DNA from 2 places in the Rheinheimera sp. MM224 genome. Region 2 is predicted to be linked to the other one. Evidence: predicted binding sites of a transcription regulator. Region 2 holds the regulator's gene; the other holds the start of a gene.
The links. Region 2 encodes FNR, which switches genes on or off when oxygen is low (the NO sensors DNR and NnrR bind a similar motif). Its sites were predicted from a motif close to TTGATNTANATCAA; they were not measured.

Region 1 (9,616 bases), 1.2 Mb from region 2:
GGCTTAAGTGCCGGAACTCAATACAGACAGGCTCTGTTGGGGCTGGGGTGTTGCCACCTGTACAAACAGGCAAAGCCCAGATAGGTGCCAGACTGTTAAAAGCGGCTTCGGCCTGAGCTTTGGCATGATAATCCGCACCCAATTGTCGCAGTGGTGCATAAAACTCAGGCGCCATCAATAAGATAAACAGCGCAGGTTGATAAGACACAGGAATTTGCGCTTTAGCCCAGGGCAACTCGCCAAGTAGACCTAAACCCAGATACAAGGCCACTAAAGCTATGGCTAAAGAGGCAAACAGCTCCAACACAGCGCCGGATAAAAAAGCTTTGCTTAACACCGACATGGTGCGCGTTCTGTAGTCTTCACTGGCGTTGTTAAGCCGGTTCAATACCAAGGGTTCGGCTTGTAATTGACGGATAAGCTGGGCGCCGCGTAAAAACTCCAGAAAACGTCCGCCTAATAAACCTAAAGCCTGTACTTGCTGCTGACTGGCTTCTGCGGCTTTTTTGCCGAGTAAAATCATAAAAAGTGGAATAAGTGGGGCTGTGGCTAATAACAGCAGGGCGGCCAGCAGACTTTGACTGGCCACAGCTATAGAGATAAACAAAGGGCAAAGCAGCACCAGATAAAGCTGTGGGTAATAACGGCTGATATATGGGTCAAGTGCGTCGACTTGTTCCAGCAAACGGGTAGATAAATCACCGTCAGAGGCGATACGCTGCCGCAGTGGCCCAGCCTGACTAATAATGCCAAGTAACTGATGGCGGATTGAAGTACGTAGCGTTTGACTGGCAGAGAGCGCCAGTAAATCTTTGGCTGCCAACAGCACAGGGCGCAGCAGCCACAGCACTAAAATATGCAGCAGCAAAGGGGGAGGAATTGATTGCTGGTGTAAAGCCAGATTGCACAAAGTTGCCAGCAACCAACACTGCCAGATCATCAGTAAAGAGGCCGCTGCACCCAGCGCTATGGCAAGGTACAAGCGGTTTTTTTCTGACTGGACTAATTGCCTCAACGACAGCACAGGCATCAAATCCTTATCTACTCTGATGGCTCGTTCTCTTCGCCGGGGTAGCCATTAAACTCCAGCCACATCGCATTGATGATGCCAAAAGAGCAGGCCAGTAACACGCCTAAAATCCAGGTGAAATACCACATAAAGCTGCTCCTTAATACAATGAGTGGGTGTTGTCGCTAATAGAATTGCGGTTTAAACGGCCCCACATTTTCCAGTAACACCAGGCTGTGTAGCCCAAAATGATAGGCACAAAAATACAAGCCACCACAAACATGATTTTTAACGTCAGTTCACTGGAGGTGGCGTCCCACATGGTCAGGCTGTGATTTGGCATGCTGCTCGATGGCATAATAAAAGGGAACATAGATACGCCGCAGGTCATAATCACCCCTGTGATGGCCAGTGAAGAGGCAACAAAAGCTTGCCAGCCTTTGGCTAGTTTGCTGCAAAAGGCTGATAGCAGGAAAGCCGCTACACCCAGCAATGGGAAAACCCATAACAGCGGGTAAGTTTCATAATTGCTGAACCAGGCGCCACTGCTCACTTCCACTGTTTTAGTCACAGCACTGTTAATAGCGTTGCTATCGATCAGGCTAGTCACTTTATAGCCCATACCTGCGGAAGCCAGCCAGATACCTGCCACTACAAACAGTACGGCGGCCAGAGTTGCACTGATTAAAGACACTGCTTCTGCCCGCTGACGTAATGGTGCTTCGGTTTTCATTTGCAGATAACAAGCGCCCTGATTAATAAACATCAGCAGACTCAATACACCCACCAGCAAGGCGAAGGGGTTTAATAAAGCCCAGAATGAACCTGTATAGTAAATCCGCAGCAGGTCATCAAAGTGGAAAGGCACACCTTGCAGCAGATTACCAAAAGCCACACCAAAAATAATTGGGGGTATGGCAGAACCAGCTGTTAATGCCCAGTCCCAGTTACTGCGCCATTTGGCATTATCCAGCTTAGAACGATAATCAAAGCCGATAGGGCGCAAAAATAGCGCTGCTAATGTGAGCATCATCGCTAGGTAAAAACCACTAAAAGCCGTGGCATAGACAGGCGGCCAGGCCGCAAATAAAGCACCACCTGCAGTAATCAACCAGACCTGATTGCCATCCCAATGAGGTGCTACCGCATTAATCAAAATACGGCGTTCGGTGTCGTCGCGTCCTATCACTTTGAGCAGCGCACCTACACCCATATCAAAACCATCTGTTACGGCAAAACCAATCAGCAGGATGCCAACCAGCAACCACCAGATAAAGCGTAAAAATTCATAATCCATGTTAAACCTCCCGGGCCTGTTCGCCGTGATACTTGCCTGTGTGGATAGAAGCAGGGCCTTTACGGGCAAAATGCTGCATCAACCAGACTTCGATGATCAGAAATACTGTGTAAAGCGCGGTAATAGCCAATAAGCTGATCCAAATCTCTGTGGTACTGAGTTGGGAAGCCGCTAAATGAGTGGGTAATATTTCACCCACAGCCCAAGGCTGACGGCCGTATTCAGCGACAAACCAACCGGCTTCACAGGCAATCCATGGCAGAGGTAACGAAAACAGTGCAGCTTTGAGTAACCAGCGTGGTTTTTCTGGTGTGCGTTTGGCGCTGTGATAAAAAGACAAAGCAAACACCAGCAGCATAATAAAGCCTGCAGCGACCATCACACGGAAAGACCAGAACAGTGGGGCCACTTTAGGGATACTGTTTTGTACTGCTTGTTCCACCTGTTCTGCAGTGGCATTGACAGGATCGTCTGTGTAAGCCATTAACAGCAGGCCATAACCTAAGTCATTTTTTACTAAGTTAAAGGCTGCGATATTTTCAGGCGTTTTTTCACCAGCGCGCAGTTTCTTCAGCAGGCCATAGGCAGTCTGACCATTGAGAATACGCTGGCGGTGAATGTCTTTTAGCTCTGCAAGCCCTGTGACTTCTTTATCCAAAGAGCGGGTGGCTATCAAGCCCATAGCGCCAGGGATTTTCAGTGCATAGTCAGTGGTTTGGGTTTCTTCATTCGGGATGCCGAAAAGGGTAAAATCTGCTGGTGCTTTTTGGGTTTCCCACTCAGCTTCTACTGCAGCCAGTTTTACTTTTTGTACATCACCCAGCTCATAACCCGACTCGTCGCCTAATACAATGACAGACAACACACTGGCCAAACCAAAAGCGGATGCGATAGCAAAACTACGGCGGGCAAAAGCTAAATCGCGGCCTTTGAGCATATACCAGGCCGAAATGGCCAGCACAAACATAGCGCCTGTGACATAACCTGCAGAGACGGTATGGACAAACTTAACTTGCGCGACAGGGTTAAACACCACTTCGCTAAAGCTGACCATTTCCATTCGCATGGTTTCAAAATTAAATTCTGCGCCTATGGGGTGTTGCATCCAGCCGTTAGCGATTAAAATCCACAGCGCCGACAAATTAGAGGCTAAAGCCACCAGCCAGGTCACAGTTAAATGCTGCACTTTGGTCAGTCTGTCCCAACCAAAAAAGAACAGACCCACTAAGGTGGATTCAAGGAAAAATGCCATCAGGCCTTCAATGGCCAAAGGTGCGCCAAAGATGTCACCCACATAATGCGAATAATAAGACCAGTTGGTACCAAACTGGAATTCCATCGCTATGCCTGTGGTCACCCCTAAAGCGAAGTTAATAGCAAACAATTTGCCCCAGAATTTAGTCATATCACGGTAAATTTCTTTACCTGTCATAACATAGACTGACTCCATAATGGCCAGCAGGAAGGTCATACCCAAAGTTAAGGGCACAAATAAGAAGTGATACATTGCCGTAGCGGCAAACTGTAACCGTGATAGTTCTACAACATCCATTCGGATTGCTCCTCCATCTGGAACTGTGGGCCTGGTCTGTTATTTTGGTTAAAACAGCAGTCAGTAGCTAAAACTCATACATCAGCATGATGTGAACACTAAACTATGTCTTTTGTCTGTCTGCTGTGTTGACGCTGATCAATAAAAATCTGTGATCTGGTTTAAATAGTAGAAAATTTGATAAAAATCGCAGTTAGTATTCTGTTACTATCAAAATCTACATCAGGATTGTGAAGGTTCAGGTATGAAAATATTGGTCATAGGTGCAGGTTGGCTAGGAACTCAGCTGGCGACACAGCTCAAAGCAGACGGGCATGAGCTATGGCTCAGCAGCCGCAGTGCCACTAAATCTTCTGCTGTGACTGAGCAATTTGGTCATTTTGTGTTGGATTTAGGACAATCTGTAAGGCCTACAGCAGCACTGGAGACTTTATTTAAAGACGCCCTGATTATCTGCACAGTTCCAGCCAGCCGCTCCGACGGTGAGAGCTACACCAGAGCTGTAGCTCAGCTAGCTACTTTGATGAAGCAGTTAGGCTCTGTGGCTTGCATTCATTTAAGCAGTACTGGCATCTATGAAGGTCTTTCAGGCGATGTGAACGAACAAAGCCAGTTACAATTGGCCGATCCACGTATTGAATTGCTGGCTGTGGGCGAGCAATTATTAACAGCCGCGGTGCCTTGCTGCACTTTACGTCTGGCTGGCTTAATTGGTCCAGGCCGTCATCCGGCGCGGTTTTTATCTGGCAAGCAAGCTGGTGCTGCTGATGTTGCGGTGAATATGGTACATAGCAGCGATATTTGTGCCGCAGTATCAGTCATAGTCCAGCAGCAGTTATGGCCAGAGTTGTATAACTTATCCAGTCCGCAATTTTGTTCTAAAGCTGAATTTTATCTGACGGCCTGTGAACTGGCTTCTCTGCCCGCTCCGGTATTTGAGTCTAAAAGCATATCAACACAAAGCCGCAGAGTGATCAGTGCAAAATCTCAGACTATTGTTGGTTTTAGCTACCAGTTTGAGTCTGCTTTGGCTGCTTTACCTTTTTGTAGTTGAGTTTTTGGCTAAACCAAAGTTACTGCAAAGTTAAAGCTCTGTAGCCGGGTAACCGGCTTCATCCAGTGCTGCGATAATATCCTCTGCTGCCAAATCGCTTTCAATACTCACTTGCTGCTGTGCTAAGTCAACCGCCACTTTGGCATTAGCCTGCAATTTTGCTACGGCTTTATTCACCATGCTGATGCAGTGGTTACAGCTCATGCCTGTAACTTTCAATTGTACTTTCATTACGTCTTTCCTTTTTTGCTGCTCTTTGTGAGTTCGCGAACATGGTGCAAGCTTGTCCCGTGGTAAGGTCAAGCACTGTTCGTTAAAGCTCATTATTTGAATTTTTTCGTTGACCTTACCCTAAGGGTAAGCTTTAGCCTTATTGCTGTCAGGTCATTGCACCTTTTTTTGTCTGGAGTCATGGTATGTCTGAACAGATCCAACTGAATATCGACGGAATGAGCTGTGCTTCCTGTGTGGGCCGCATTGAAAAAGCTTTAGCAAAGGTCAGCGGTGTAGAGCAGGCGAGTGTTAATCTTGCCAGTGAAACAGCAACGGTCAGCGGCCTTTCACTTGTGCCACAACAACTGATAGCTGCAGTCGAAAAGGCTGGTTATCAGGCCAGTTTGCCGGAAGAAAAAGCAGAGACCCCAACAACAGAAACTAGGTTTTATCAGCAAGAATGGTGGTCTGTGGTTGCAAGCATAGTGCTTACCTTGCCTTTGGTCCTGCCGATGTTTGGCTTGTTGTTTGGTGTGGACTGGATGTTACCGTCCTTTTGGCAATGGTTGCTTGCAACTCCAGTACAGTTTTATTTTGGCGCGCGTTTTTATAAAGCAGGCTGGGCCGCACTCAAAGCCGGCAGCGGCACTATGGATCTGTTAGTGGCAATTGGCACCAGCGCCGCTTACGGCTTGTCGTTGTATTTATGGTGGAGTTTTAATGCGCAGCATGGGCAACACGGCGCTCCCCACCTGTATTTTGAGAGTAGCAGTGCGGTATTAAGCCTGGTGCTTTTAGGTAAATATCTGGAACACAAAGCAAAAAAACGCACTACCGATGCATTAAGGGCGCTGGAACATTTAAAACCTGCTGTGGCAACTTTGTTTCAAAGCGGCCAGTGGGTGCAAGTAAAAGCAGAGTCTGTGCAACAAGGTGATTTAGTGTTAGTAAAACCTGGTGAACGAATTCCTGTTGATGCTTTGGTTGAGCAAGGCCAAAGCCATGTCGATGAAGCGCTGATAAGCGGTGAGTCTGTGCCTGTCAGTAAAACACTGGCTGATAAAGTGACTGGGGGCTCTGTCAATCTGGATGGGGTATTGCACATCAGAGCGACAGCTGTCGGAGCTGAATCTACTTTGTCCCGTATTATTCAATTGGTAGAGCAGGCACAAGGAGCGAAGGCGCCAGTGCAGGCGCTGGTGGATAAAATTAGTGCCATCTTTGTACCTGCTGTATTGATCATTGCTCTAGTCACCTTATTGGGCTGGGGTTTTATGACTGACGACTGGGTGGCAGGTATTTTAAATGCGGTAGCTGTGCTGGTGATTGCCTGTCCTTGTGCTCTTGGCTTAGCAACACCTGCCGCTATTATGGCTGGTACAGGTTCAGCGGCGCGCTCAGGTATTCTGATTAAAGATGCTACAGCTTTAGAGCAGGCTCAAGCAGTCACGCTGGTGGTGTTTGACAAAACCGGCACTTTAACGCAAGGAAAACCGGTGCTGCAGCAATTTAGTACTTTTGTGGATGAGCCTGAATTATTGCAATGGGCTGCGTCCTTGCAGCAACACAGTGAGCATCCATTAGCTGCAGCTTTGCTCCGTTATGCCACTGAACATCAGGTTAAAGCCGTGGAAACAGAACAGTTTCAGGTGGTGGCAGGCAAAGGTGTTCAGGGTAAAATCGGTGTGCATAGTTTAGTGCTAGGTAGCAGCCACTGGATGCAGCAACTTAGCTTGGAGTTGCCGCAGGATCAAATCCAAACCGCTGGCTCATCAGTGTCCTGGTTGGCGGAGCAGCAAGATGATGAAAGTTATAGGTTATTGGCGCTATTTTGTTTTACTGACGAGTTAAAACCTGATGCCTTACATGCTGTCAGTTTATTAAAACAACAGGGTATAGCTGTGGCTATGTTAACCGGAGATACGAGAGACAGTGCTAGTTTAATAGCGCAGCAACTTGAACTAACCGACTGGAAGGCCGAAGTGCTGCCAGCAGAAAAATCAGCTGCTATTCAAAGCTGGCAACAGCAGGGTCATAAAGTAGCCATGGTCGGTGATGGTATTAATGATGCGCCGGCTTTAGCTCAGGCTGATTTAGGTATAGCTATGGCGTGTGGTACCGAAGTGGCTGTCAGTGCTTCGGCTATGACCTTAATGCGTAGTCAACCACTGTTGGTCAGCGCAGCCTTACAGATAGCCCGGCTTAGTTACCGTAAAATTCAGCAAAACCTGTTTTGGGCTTTTATCTTTAACATAGTGGGCATCCCATTGGCAGCTTTAGGTTACTTAAATCCGCTGATCGCAGGTGCCGCTATGGCCAGCAGCAGTTTAGTGGTGATTAGTAATGCCTTGTTATTACAACGTTGGAAGGCTAAGGAGTGAAATGATGAGTACTTCAGTCAGAACCTTGGTCACTATAGGCCAGGCGGCAAAACAGACCGGGCTTTCTGCCAAGATGATTCGTCATTATGAAGAAGCAGGGTTGTTGCTTAAAGCCAATAGAACAGATGCGGGCTATCGGTTGTATAACAGTCAGCAGCTGCAACAACTGGGGTTTATTAAACAGGCTCGTACTTTAGGCTTTTCAATAGCACAAATTAGTTCTTTGTTGGGGTTATGGCGTGATCCACAGCGCAGCAGCAGAGAAGTAAAGCAACTTGCTGAAGTGCATCTGGATGAAATTAAACAAAAAGTAGCTGAATTACAGCAGATGCAAAAGGTATTGCAACAATTAGCCGACAGTTGTTGCGGTGACGATCAGCCTCAATGCGCTATTTTGGATGGCTTGACTCTGCAGAAACAAAGAGCCCCGGCCTAATGCCGGGACTTTTGTTGATTTATGGTTGGTAGGATGTCGTTAAAGTGACACCTGATACCGCAGTGTAACCACGGATACCAATGTGGTAAGTGGCTGCAACAGGGTTATTGAAAGTACAGCTTTCAGTATTACCATTCAGGTATGGACGACAGTCATAAGTAGAAGTGGTAGGTTGTGAACCACGACGTACATACAGATCGCCATCACCAGTACCACCAGACGTATTGACTGTAAGTACACTCATACCTGCAGGAACTACCACTGTGTAATATTTCCAGGCATTACGGGCCACAGAAATATTGTTCACAGTTGAAGTTGCACCTGTGCCACCGCCGCCGCCAGTACCCGAAGCTGCCGCTACTGCAGCTGCAGCATCAACAATACCAGTACCACAGCTGGTGCAGGTTGCAGGGAAAGAACGGGTGGTTGTTTTCAGGATGGTTTCAATCTCATCCGGCGTAGCCGCTGGTTTCTTCTGAGCTATTAATGCTGCAACACCTGCCACATGAGGAGCTGCCATTGAAGTGCCCTGACTGTAACCGTAGCTGTCTGAACCTGGTGTAGTAGTACCAGTGTTATAAGTAGACAGAATACCGTTTGGATCGTTGGCCGAGTTCATAGCACCACCAGGTGCTGCGACATCGATTGAAGTGCCGTAGTTAGAGTAATAAGCGCGGCCACCGCTGCGGTTAGTTGAAGCAACGTTCACCACACCAGCACAGTTACCCGGGTTAAAGTTGTTGGCGTTTGCATTGTCATTACCAGATGCAATCACAACTACAGTGCCGTTGGCGCGAGCTGTGTTAATCGCAGCCTGAGTGGTAGAGTCACAAGCACCTGAACCACCTAAACTCATGTTAATCACTTTAGCCGGGTTGGCGTTCGCCGGAACACCAGAGACTGTGCCACCTGAGGCCCAGATGATACCGTCAGCTATATCTGAGGTATAACCACCACATTTACCTAATACGCGCACTGGTACTACTTTGGCGCCATACGCCACACCAGCTACGCCAGAACCGTTGTTAGTGACTGCAGCTACTGTGCCTGCAACGTGAGTACCGTGCCATGACGAATCCTGAGCGGCATGTGTGCCACCACATTCGTTCGCTAAAATCCAGTCGCCCGGATCCTGTGCATTGTTATCACGACCATTACCGTCATTGCCGACAAAGTTGTCAGAAATCATGTCGTAACCAGGCAGAATGTTAGCGTTTAAATCAGCATGTGGACGGTAGCCTGTATCTAATACTGCAACAACGACACCAGTACCTGTGGCGTTATCCCATGCAGTGTTAGCACGTAAACCGCCTGTGGACTCATAATAATGCCATTGACTGGTGTACTGAGTGTCGTTTGGAGCAGCTGCAATTTGTAACATACGGTCTTCTTCAACCGATTCCACCATTGGATCCTGGGCTAGCAGCTCAATGGTACGTTGAGTTTCAGCTTTTGACAGACGACGTTCCGCTTTCACCACATGGCGGTTAGCGACTGCTAAAGAACGCACAAAGCTCATAGGTTCACCGGCGCGGCTGGATAATTCAGAAGCAGCATGAGTTTTTAATTGATTCACTGAGCTTGTTGCTGTGCTGGCCAAGCCTTGTGCAGATAAAGTTGCAGCATTTTTGTATTTAATGATAAAGCGGGTTGGTGGCTCAATCGCTTTGGTTT
Region 2 (9,616 bases):
GGGGCAAAGTTCGGTGGACGAATCGATGTTAACCGGCGAATACAAGGCGGTGAACAAAGCTGCCGGCGATACCGTAATGGCTGGCAGCATTAACCATGATGGCGTACTGAAAGTGACAGTGCATCAGGCGCTTGCCCACTCACGTTTAGGCCAAATCATCGAACTGCAGCAACAAACTCTGAACCAGAAACCGCAGATTGTAGAAAAAACCACTAAACTGGCACGCTTCTTTATCCAGCGCTTGTTGATTATCGCTTTTGCTACTTTTTTACTCTGGTATTTCTGGCTGGATCAAGACCGAGCTTTTTGGGTGACTTTATCTGTCTTAGTAGCCACCTGCCCTTGCGCTTTAACCTTGGCTACACCTACTGCCATTACCTGTGCTTTAGCCCGTTTGAACCGCAAAGGTATTTTGATCAAGAATCAGCAAGTGCTGGAAATATTGCCACAACTCAATTCCATTTTTCTGGACAAAACCGGTAGTCTGACGCAGGGCCGTTTTAGTATTCAGCACACTCAGTTGCATGGCACAGCGTATAGCGAAGCTACTCTGTTAGCGCTTATTGCCCGCATTGAAACTTATTCTGAGCATCCTATAGCCAAAGCCTTTTCGGGTTATCTGACCACTGACTTCAAACACCAGCTCAAAGTTGAACAGGTGCAGGTGCATGTAGGTTCTGGCTTATCAGCACGCTGGGTACTACATGATGGAACAAGCGCTGATGTAAAAGTCGGCAGCGCTGCATTTTGTGGCGTACAAGCTGAAACTGATGCCGCCGTCTGTTGCAGTATCAATAATCAACTGGTGTTCTCCGTCAAACTGTCAGACGCTTTACGTCCTGAAGTTCCAGCTCTTGTTAAAGCGTTAAAACAACGCGGCTTGGGTGTGTCGATGCTAACAGGCGATTCTTCTGCTCAAGTGGAAGAAGTACAGCAGCAATTGCAGTTTGATCAGGTCTTTAAAGGTTGTAGTCCAGAGCAAAAAGTTGAACATATTCGCCAGGCCGTGGCAAAAGGCGATAAGGTACTGATGTTAGGTGATGGCATTAATGACAGTCCTTGTTTTCATGCCGCCCATGTGTCTGTCGCACTGGATTCAGGCACTGATTTATCCAAAAACCAGGCCGATGTGGTATTACTGCATAATGATTTGAATTTAGTACAAGAACTGATTGAAGGTGCTTTACTGGCGCAACGTATCGTAAAACAAAATCTGTGGTGGGCAGTAGGTTATAATCTGGTGATTATTCCACTCGCCGTGATGGGGTTTGTGTCGCCTTATATTGCAGTCATCGGAATGTCGTTCAGTTCTATTTTAGTGGTGTCTAATTCCCTGAGGTTACTTAAAGCATGAGTATTATTTATGTGCTGATCCCCATCGCCATACTTTTTGTCTGTATTGGGCTGGGCATCTTTTTCTGGGCAGTGCGCAGCCGCCAGTTTGATGATTTAAACAAGGAAGGCATGAGCATCTTGTTTGAAGAAAACAACAAAGCCGTAAAACCTGAAGCGGATCCGGATAAACAACCTCCACAATGAGTCCAGAACTTACGCTTAACCTACTTGCTGCCCTGAGCATAGGTTTTTTAGGCAGTAGTCACTGCCTGGTGATGTGCGGCGGTATAGCCAGTGCGTTGCAACTTTCTATGCCTCAATTAAATCTGTTACAGCAACTCAGACTTCAGCTGATGCTCAGCCTGGGTCGTTTAACAACCTATAGCCTGTTGGGAGCATTGACCGGGGCTTTTGGTGCAGCAGTGCTGGTAAAACTTGGCATCAGTTTATTCTGGCTGAAGTTACTGGCGGGTTTGATGCTGTTACTGATGGCCTTTTACGTCGCTCGTTTGTGGTTTGCGTTAACCTTTCTTGAAAAACAGGGATCGGCTTTATGGCGCAGAATACAACCATTCTCCAAAGCGTTGTTGCCTCTGGATAGCAGCCCAAAAGCCTTAGCTTATGGTCTATGTTGGGGGTTTTTACCTTGTGGTCTGGTGTACAGCAGTTTAGGCTGGAGTCTGGCCAGCGGCAGTGCCTTGCAAGGTGCACTACTGATGTGTGCTTTTGGCCTTGGTACCTTACCTGCTATGCTGGCGGTCGGCAGTTTTGCCCGTAGCCTGAGTCGATTTAAAAATAAACATTGGGTCAGAGCCAGTGCGGCTCTATTACTGGCCTTGTATGCACTTTACACTATAGCTATTGCATTAGCGCCGCGACTTTTCTAAGCTGGGGAAGTCGTCAAAAAGGAATACCTTATGTCCGGTTCAAATTTAAGTTGCCAACATTGCGGTTTTAGTCAGCTTTGCCTGCCTTTTACATTAAATAATGCCGAACTGGACACGTTGGACGATATTATCGAACGCAAAAAACCTCTGCACAAAGGCGACTTTTTGATAGAAGCTGGTACAGCCCTGCACTCTTTGTATGCGGTGCGTAGCGGTTCTTTTAAAACTTTCACCTTAACTGAATCCGGTGAAGAACAAATTACCGGCTTTCATTTACCTGGTGACGTGATAGGTTTTGACGCCATAGGTGAGCAACAACACCCAAGTTTTGCTCAGGCACTGGAAACCGCTATGGTTTGTGAAATTCCCTACAATCAGATGGATCAGCTGATGGGAGAACTGCCAAAACTGCGTCAGCAGATGATGCGCCTGATGAGTCAGGATATCAGCGGCGATCAACAAATGTTGTTGTTATTGAACCGTAAAAACGCTGAAGCAAAGCTGGCAGCCTTTTTAACTAATCTGGCACAACGTTTCGCAAATCGTGGTTTTTCCAAAAAAGAATTCCGTTTAAGTATGACCAGGGGTGAAATAGGTAACTATTTAGGCCTGACGGTTGAAACTATTAGCCGTTTATTAGGTCGATTCCATAAGGACGACTTAATACACGTGGATGGCAAGCTGATTTGTATCAGCGATCCGGATGCGTTAAGTAAACTGGCTGGTGGTTCCGCTATAGCTCGCTGACAGATCAACAGACCCACAGTAACAAGGGTTTTGTTGATCCAGCACAAGGACTTATCAGCCTACCTTCGCTACCTTGGCTACACTTACAGGGTAAGCCTTAGCTTAGCAGGAGCATGATATGACCTTATATCCTAAAGTACTGGTAGTACTAGACCCTTCAGTGGCTGAACAAAAAGCCCTGACCCGGGCTGTTGAACTGGCCAAACTGCAAAACTGTCAACTGACGGCTTTTTTGTCTATTTACGACTTTTCTTACGAGATGACCACCATGTTATCCGGCGAAGAGCGTGAGTCTATGCGCCAGGCTGTGATTAACGACCGTGAACTCTGGATCAGCGAACTGATTGCAGACTACAGGGAGCAAGGTCTGAACATTGATATTCAGGTGGTTTGGCATAACAGGCCTTTTGAAGCCATAGTGCAGGCTGTGCTGGAAAAAGAATACAGTCTGGTGATCAAAGGCACACACGATCACGATGTGCTCAAATCCATGATATTCACCCCAACCGACTGGCATATTTTGCGCAAATGCCCTTGCCCTGTATTACTGGTCAAAGATCATGAATGGCCTGAACATGGCAATATAGTAGCTGCGGTCAATGCTGGCAGTGAGCAAACACATCACAGTTCGCTGAACCAGCGTATTATTCAGCAATCCAAACAATTGGCAGCGCTGCTGAATGGCAAAGTGCAGCTGGTTAATGCCTTCCCGGGTACGCCTGTGAATATTGCCATTGAAATTCCTGAATTTAATCCGCAGGAATACAACCAGACGATGAAAACTCACCATCTGGAGGCCGTGCAAAAGCTGGCGTTGGAATTTGAACTACCTTCGGCTCAGACTCATGTACTCGAAGGCATGCCAGAAGATGTGATCCCCAAATTAGCCCAACAACTGGACGCCGAAATGGTGGTGATAGGCACTATAGGGCGCACTGGTTTATCAGCCGCTATTATCGGCAATACAGCAGAGCATGTGATAGACAGACTTGACTGTGATGTTTTGGCGGTAAAACCTGCAGGTTTTGTTTGCCCACTGGCAAAACATTAAATTCCCACCAGCTCCATAGCTATACGCAAGTAATTGGAGTTGCAGGGAGGAGACAAGTGCATGAGACCCCAGGAGCATAGTAGTCCTATGTGTCTATGGAATGAGGCGGATGCTCGCCAGAGAGCAAAGCTGACCTATCGAATAGGTGACTGGGGCGAGAGCGCGCAGTCAACAAAGCTGCAGCTTCAAGTGCGACGGGTATATAAAGGTGGCGCGTAGTTGGTTATACTACGCGCCATTTTTCCGTAGGGTCGTTGTTTTATGTCACATGCAGCAGAAGCCAAAGCACAATATAACCTGAACAAATTACACAAACGCCTGCGCCGTGGCGTAGGTCAGGCTATTGCCGACTTTAATATGATTGAAGAAGGCGACAAGGTGATGGTGTGTTTGTCCGGCGGCAAAGACAGTTATACCCTGCTGGATATTCTGCTGAATTTACAACAATCTGCCCCTATTCAGTTTTCCATAGTGGCGGTGAATCTTGACCAGAAACAACCGGGCTTTCCAGCCGATGTTCTGCCTGGCTATTTAACTCGTATTGGTGTGGATTTTCAGATAGTGACTGAAGACACCTACTCTATTGTTAAAGACAAAATTCCTGAAGGCAAAACCACCTGCTCTTTATGCTCACGCCTGCGCCGGGGCATTTTATACCGCACAGCCAAAGAGTTGGGCGCCACAAAAATTGCATTGGGCCATCACCGCGACGACATGATTGAAACCATGTTTTTAAACATGTTCTACGGCGGCAAGATGAAATCTATGCCGGCTAAGCTGATCAGCGACAATGGCGAACATATAGTGATCCGCCCTCTGGCTTATTGTCGTGAAAAAGACATTGAAAAGTATTCGGTTGCCCGTGAGTTCCCGATCATTCCTTGTAACTTATGTGGCTCGCAGGATGGTTTGCAGCGTCAGGTGGTGAAAGAAATGCTGCAGGACTGGGATAAACGTTTCCCTGGCCGTATCGAAACCATGTTCCAGGCCATGCAGAATATTGTGCCCTCTCACATGATTGACAGAAATTTATTTGATTTTGCCGGCATCAGTAAAGATAGCCCTTTAGCTATTGAAGGCGATATGGCCTTTGATAAACCTGATGTACCAAAAGTGCCAGTTGGCTTATTGCAGGATGAAGACGAACCTGCAGCTGACAAAGTACAATTTGTTGAACTACTGTAGGGGATGGGTTTATCCCATCCCGCGCGCCATCATTAGCGCTTATTAAATTCTTGAAAGAGCAGCATCAGCTGCTCTTTTTCATTTTCGAATCCTGTTTGCTGCAGCAGTTCCATCACCACTTCTGCTGTGCACAAGGCCCCGTCCCTTTGATTACGGCGTAGTGCATACACAGATGGCGTATCAGGTTTGAGCGCAAGGCGGTAACAAGACCGCAAATAAGGGCTTTGTCTGAGCATTTTAGCCGCTTCCTGCCAGGTTGCATCCAACAAAACCCAGTGCTTGATAGATCCATTCTGACGAGTAGGCAGCTCTGTAAAAGCAGCGGGATTTTGAGCTTGATACTGGCCCTGCTGCAGCAGATAACAGGCTTGAGCTGTATCCGCTTGCAAGGGATACACTAAACCCAGTTGCTGCTTCTCAGATAAAACTAACAACCTTTGATCAGCGGCTTTGCGCTGCCATTCAATCACCTCAACCCTGATCTTTAGTGAAGCGGAGAGCGCCTGCACCACTAAAGCGCCGGTGTTGGTGCTTTTCTGTAACTCCCTGCTGTGGGTCAGCAGATAAAGCACCAACTCCGTCATCGAATTAAGGCTGCAGTAATAAAGGTGTAGCGTGATCCGGCACTTTAGAAAACTGTACTGTTGCAGTATCAGCTAATGTCGCCGGTAAAAAGAGTCGACAACGGTTTTGCTCACACAACAGCTGCTGACTCAAAGCTGCATCAGAGCTTTGCGCCACCACTTCTGAGGCAAAATGCACAGTTAGACCTGAGACATCAGGTAACCAGTATTTGCCCCAACCTGCCAATGAATCCAAAAGCTCATCAAACTGGCCCTGTAATTTACGCAGCTGAGCCACAGTCGCTTGTTGCGGCACAGGCATCTTACTGCGCAGCTTAAAGTTTAAATCACAAGCTGCAGCCCCTTCAGGCTGCTTTAAAACGATCAGCGCTTTTTGTACATTCAGCATCTCGTCAAAAGGCAGCATCAGTTCACCGTTGCCAGCAATAGTTAAAGGAGCTTCAGAAATATCTGTAGTGATTAATGCTTTATCCACAGTACAGACTTCAGTGGTGCCGGCTTTTTGCAGTATAAAAGCCAGCGTAATATCGCTGAACTCGACCTTTTCACTCTTTTTCATCCGGGAGTAAAAGCCATCGTAATTAAATACGGTATCAGCCACAGCTGAACCACTAAAAGCAACCAGCAGGCTGGCCAGAACATAAGGTTTCATCATTAGCTGTCTATATGTTTAGTATTGGCTTTAAGCATGGTGTGGATTTCTTTGACATAGTCCAGTCCACGCTCTGAATACCGGCTCAACCCTGTCACCAGATGATGCCCGGCTACTTCGCCTTCAGCGCGGCGTTTTGCTCTGAGTTGACGTAAATCTTCATACACATAAAAAGTGTTGAGGTTATAAAAGTAACTATTAATAGCAGCAGCCACATGAGGAAATACTGCGACTTCATGGTATTTTCCTGCGCTGCGTTTTTGTGGCACTACACCACAACCGGCTTTAAAGCACCACTGGCCAAAGAAATTATAAGCTTCTAGAGCGAAACGACTGCTACCCCAGCCTGATTCTTTCGCTGCCTGGATCAAGACTAAATCAGCAGGTATGGCATCGACACGGCTTAACAGCAAACGAAAGCCTTCAGCATCAACGTCCGGGTAATCTAATTTGAACTCGTCGTACAAACTATAAATAAAGGCATACTCTTCCACTGTCAGTTCTTGTTGTTGCAGCTTCTGCTGGACTTCAATGATTTGCTGGCGAATATGCAATAACCTGGCGTTTTCGCGTTCAATAAAAGGCAATAAGTAGTCAAAAAATGCCTTTTTCTTCTCTACCACATCTTTGTATTGTTCAAAGTCAGGGACAGGCAACAACTCTGGCATAGCGACAGGATAAGCCAGTCGTTTTAACAACTTACGTTGATCAGCTGCATCCAGTGCTTCCAGCTTTGACGGCATTTGCCAATCAGCTAATGAAGCAATGTCTTCCACAGGAGCAGGCTTTAGCCATGGGTAAGCTACGGCATAAAGCACGACCACCCATAACACCAACCAAAAGCTCTGTTCTGTTTTTTTCATGCGATACCCTGATTTCGCCTTTTATCCGATCCCACCACTGCTATTGATATCAGCGAGACCACAATGGCGCGTATTCTAACCAGATCTGGTGGTAGTTTCGACCACAAAATGGCCGAAATGATGAGGCAGCATCACCACCCATTACATAAGGCCATGTTTTTAAATGGAAAATTAAATGGCAAGAAAACTGCATACTCTGCTATAACAATGAAAAAAGGAGAATAACATGCGTCAACTTAGTTTAATTTCTGCCCTGGTGATGGCTTTATCTGCAACAACTGCAATGGCGGACGACGTCAAAGTGCTGGAAAAGACCATTGATGCTAAAAGTTTCAGCAAACTGGTGCTGGACGTTCCGGTTGGTGAAATTAATGTCAAAGTATCTAAAGGCTCTGAAATCAGCTTAGTGGTTGAGCTTGAACCAGACGAAGACTGGCTTGGCCGCAGTAGTGATTTATCCGATGCACAAATCAGCATACGTGACGATGGTTCTACCTTAAAACTGAAAGTCGATTTGGAAGATGACGATGACGTAGAACAAAACTGGACTGTGACTATGCCAGCCGATATGGCGGTGTCGTTAAACTTAGGTGTAGGCTCAGTTGAAATTGACGATCTGACTTCGGATATCAATGTCGATTTAGGCGTGGGTGAAGTAGATATTGACGTTGATACCAGCTTGTTCGATTCCATTAAACTGGACGCTGGTGTAGGTGACACCTCGATAAAAGGTGGCAAAGGACGCTATGAACGTGATCAGGTGTTGGTCACCAGTTCAAGCCAGCTGCATGGCGAAGGTAAAAAAGAACTGGAAGCCAATGTAGGTGTGGGTGATATTGAAGTGCGCGATAACCAGTAACTATCACTAAAACAACCTTGAAGGCGCTTTATCTACCCTAAGTAATTGGAGTTGCAGCAAGGCGGCAAGTGACAGAGACCCCAGGAGCATAGTTGTTCCTATGTGACTGGGGCGAGGAACGCTGCCAACACAGCTGCGGCTTCAAGTAAGACGGGTATGGATCCAGTTTGGTGTAAAGCGCCAGTATGTTGCTAACGCCTGCTTTAAATCAAAAAAGCTGGTTAGCGGCAAGGAATCACCACTGATACAACTGTACGTAAAACGGTGGCAGTTATTCCTTAGTAAATCGTAATCCTGATAGCTGTAAATCTTTTCTATAGCTCTGTTTGCCGCAATCTCTGAACCTATGATGTCACCTGCTGGTGTAGCGGCAAAAATTAATTCAGCACCGGATCGGTCTGCCAGAAAACGATTAAAGGATAAAGAACGTACCAGGCCAGAGCCTGCCAGCTCAACTATTTGTCCGTCGCCTATATAAATACCAGTGTGCTCAAAAAACTGAAAAATCTCGCAGCCCACCACGGCGCCCACAGGGATAGTACGCAGACTTGTCATAAAGCTCCTGATTTTCCCGCTTTTTTTTGCAATCATACTTGCAAAAGACGTCTAGGCGTGTAAAAAGGTGTAAGCAAAGATTTTACTAATTAACCCTAAGTAATTGGAGTTGCAGCGCGGCGACAAGTGATTGAGACCCTAGGAGCATAGTTTTGTCCTATGTGACTAGGGCGAAGAGCGCAGTCAACAAAGCTGCGGCTTCAAGTACAACGGGGAACAATAGACGGAGACATAAGGGTAGCGGTATGAAACCAATTGAGCGCTCGACAAAATTAGATGGGGTTTGTTATGACATTCGGGGCCCGGTGGCTCGTGAAGCCAAGCGGATGGAAGAAGAAGGTCAGCGTATTTTAAAGCTCAATATTGGTAATCCCGCGCCTTTTGGTTTTGAAGCGCCGGATGAAATTTTAAAACACGTGATCCATAACCTGCCTACAGCACAAGGCTACAGCGACTCACAGGGCATCTATCCTGCGCGGGTTGCAGTGGCACAGTATTACCAGCAACGTGGCATTTTAGGTGCAGATGCGGATGACGTGTATATTGGCAATGGCGTATCTGAACTTATTCTGATGTCGTTGCAGGCGCTTTTAAATAACGGCGATGAGGTGTTGATCCCCTCCCCTGATTACCCGCTCTGGACTGCTGCGGTGAATCTGGCCGGCGGTAACGCTGTGCATTACCGCTGTGATGAACAATCAGACTGGTTTCCTGATTTAGCCGATATTCGCGCCAAAATCACTAAAAAAACTAAAGCTCTGGTGCTGATTAACCCAAATAACCCGACGGGCGCTGTCTACTCCAAAGCCTTTTTATTAGATCTGTTAGCCATTGCCCGCGAGCATAAGCTGGTGGTGTTAAGTGACGAGATTTACGACAAAATTTTGTATGACGGCGC

Region 1: OM978_RS05030 (cytochrome ubiquinol oxidase subunit I) is a predicted target of FNR. The motif match lies at 3,987-4,000, and genes of this name have one in related genera.

What each region holds. Positions count from the first base shown of each region.
Region 1 covers NZ_OX352320.1:1,071,245-1,080,860, forward strand. The annotation lists gene cydD (thiol reductant ABC exporter subunit CydD) at 1-1,024, opposite strand, end outside; gene cydX (cytochrome bd-I oxidase subunit CydX) at 1,042-1,158, opposite strand; gene cydB (cytochrome d ubiquinol oxidase subunit II) at 1,170-2,306, opposite strand; gene OM978_RS05030 (cytochrome ubiquinol oxidase subunit I) at 2,308-3,858, opposite strand; gene OM978_RS05035 (NAD-dependent epimerase/dehydratase family protein) at 4,103-4,912, shown strand; gene OM978_RS05040 (heavy-metal-associated domain-containing protein) at 4,943-5,143, opposite strand; gene OM978_RS05045 (heavy metal translocating P-type ATPase) at 5,329-7,506, shown strand; gene cueR (Cu(I)-responsive transcriptional regulator) at 7,508-7,942, shown strand; gene OM978_RS05055 (S8 family peptidase) at 7,962-9,616, opposite strand, start outside.
Region 2 covers NZ_OX352320.1:2,269,213-2,278,828, reverse strand. The annotation lists gene OM978_RS10735 (heavy metal translocating P-type ATPase) at 1-1,354, shown strand, start outside; gene ccoS (cbb3-type cytochrome oxidase assembly protein CcoS) at 1,351-1,539, shown strand; gene OM978_RS10725 (sulfite exporter TauE/SafE family protein) at 1,536-2,222, shown strand; gene fnr (fumarate/nitrate reduction transcriptional regulator Fnr) at 2,253-2,969, shown strand; gene uspE (universal stress protein UspE) at 3,088-4,020, shown strand; gene ttcA (tRNA 2-thiocytidine(32) synthetase TtcA) at 4,282-5,205, shown strand; gene OM978_RS10705 (DTW domain-containing protein) at 5,238-5,789, opposite strand; gene OM978_RS10700 (DUF2987 domain-containing protein) at 5,794-6,444, opposite strand; gene OM978_RS10695 (glucosaminidase domain-containing protein) at 6,444-7,304, opposite strand; gene OM978_RS10690 (hypothetical protein) at 7,531-8,163, shown strand; gene OM978_RS10685 (lecithin retinol acyltransferase family protein) at 8,305-8,718, opposite strand; gene OM978_RS10680 (pyridoxal phosphate-dependent aminotransferase) at 8,964-9,616, shown strand, end outside.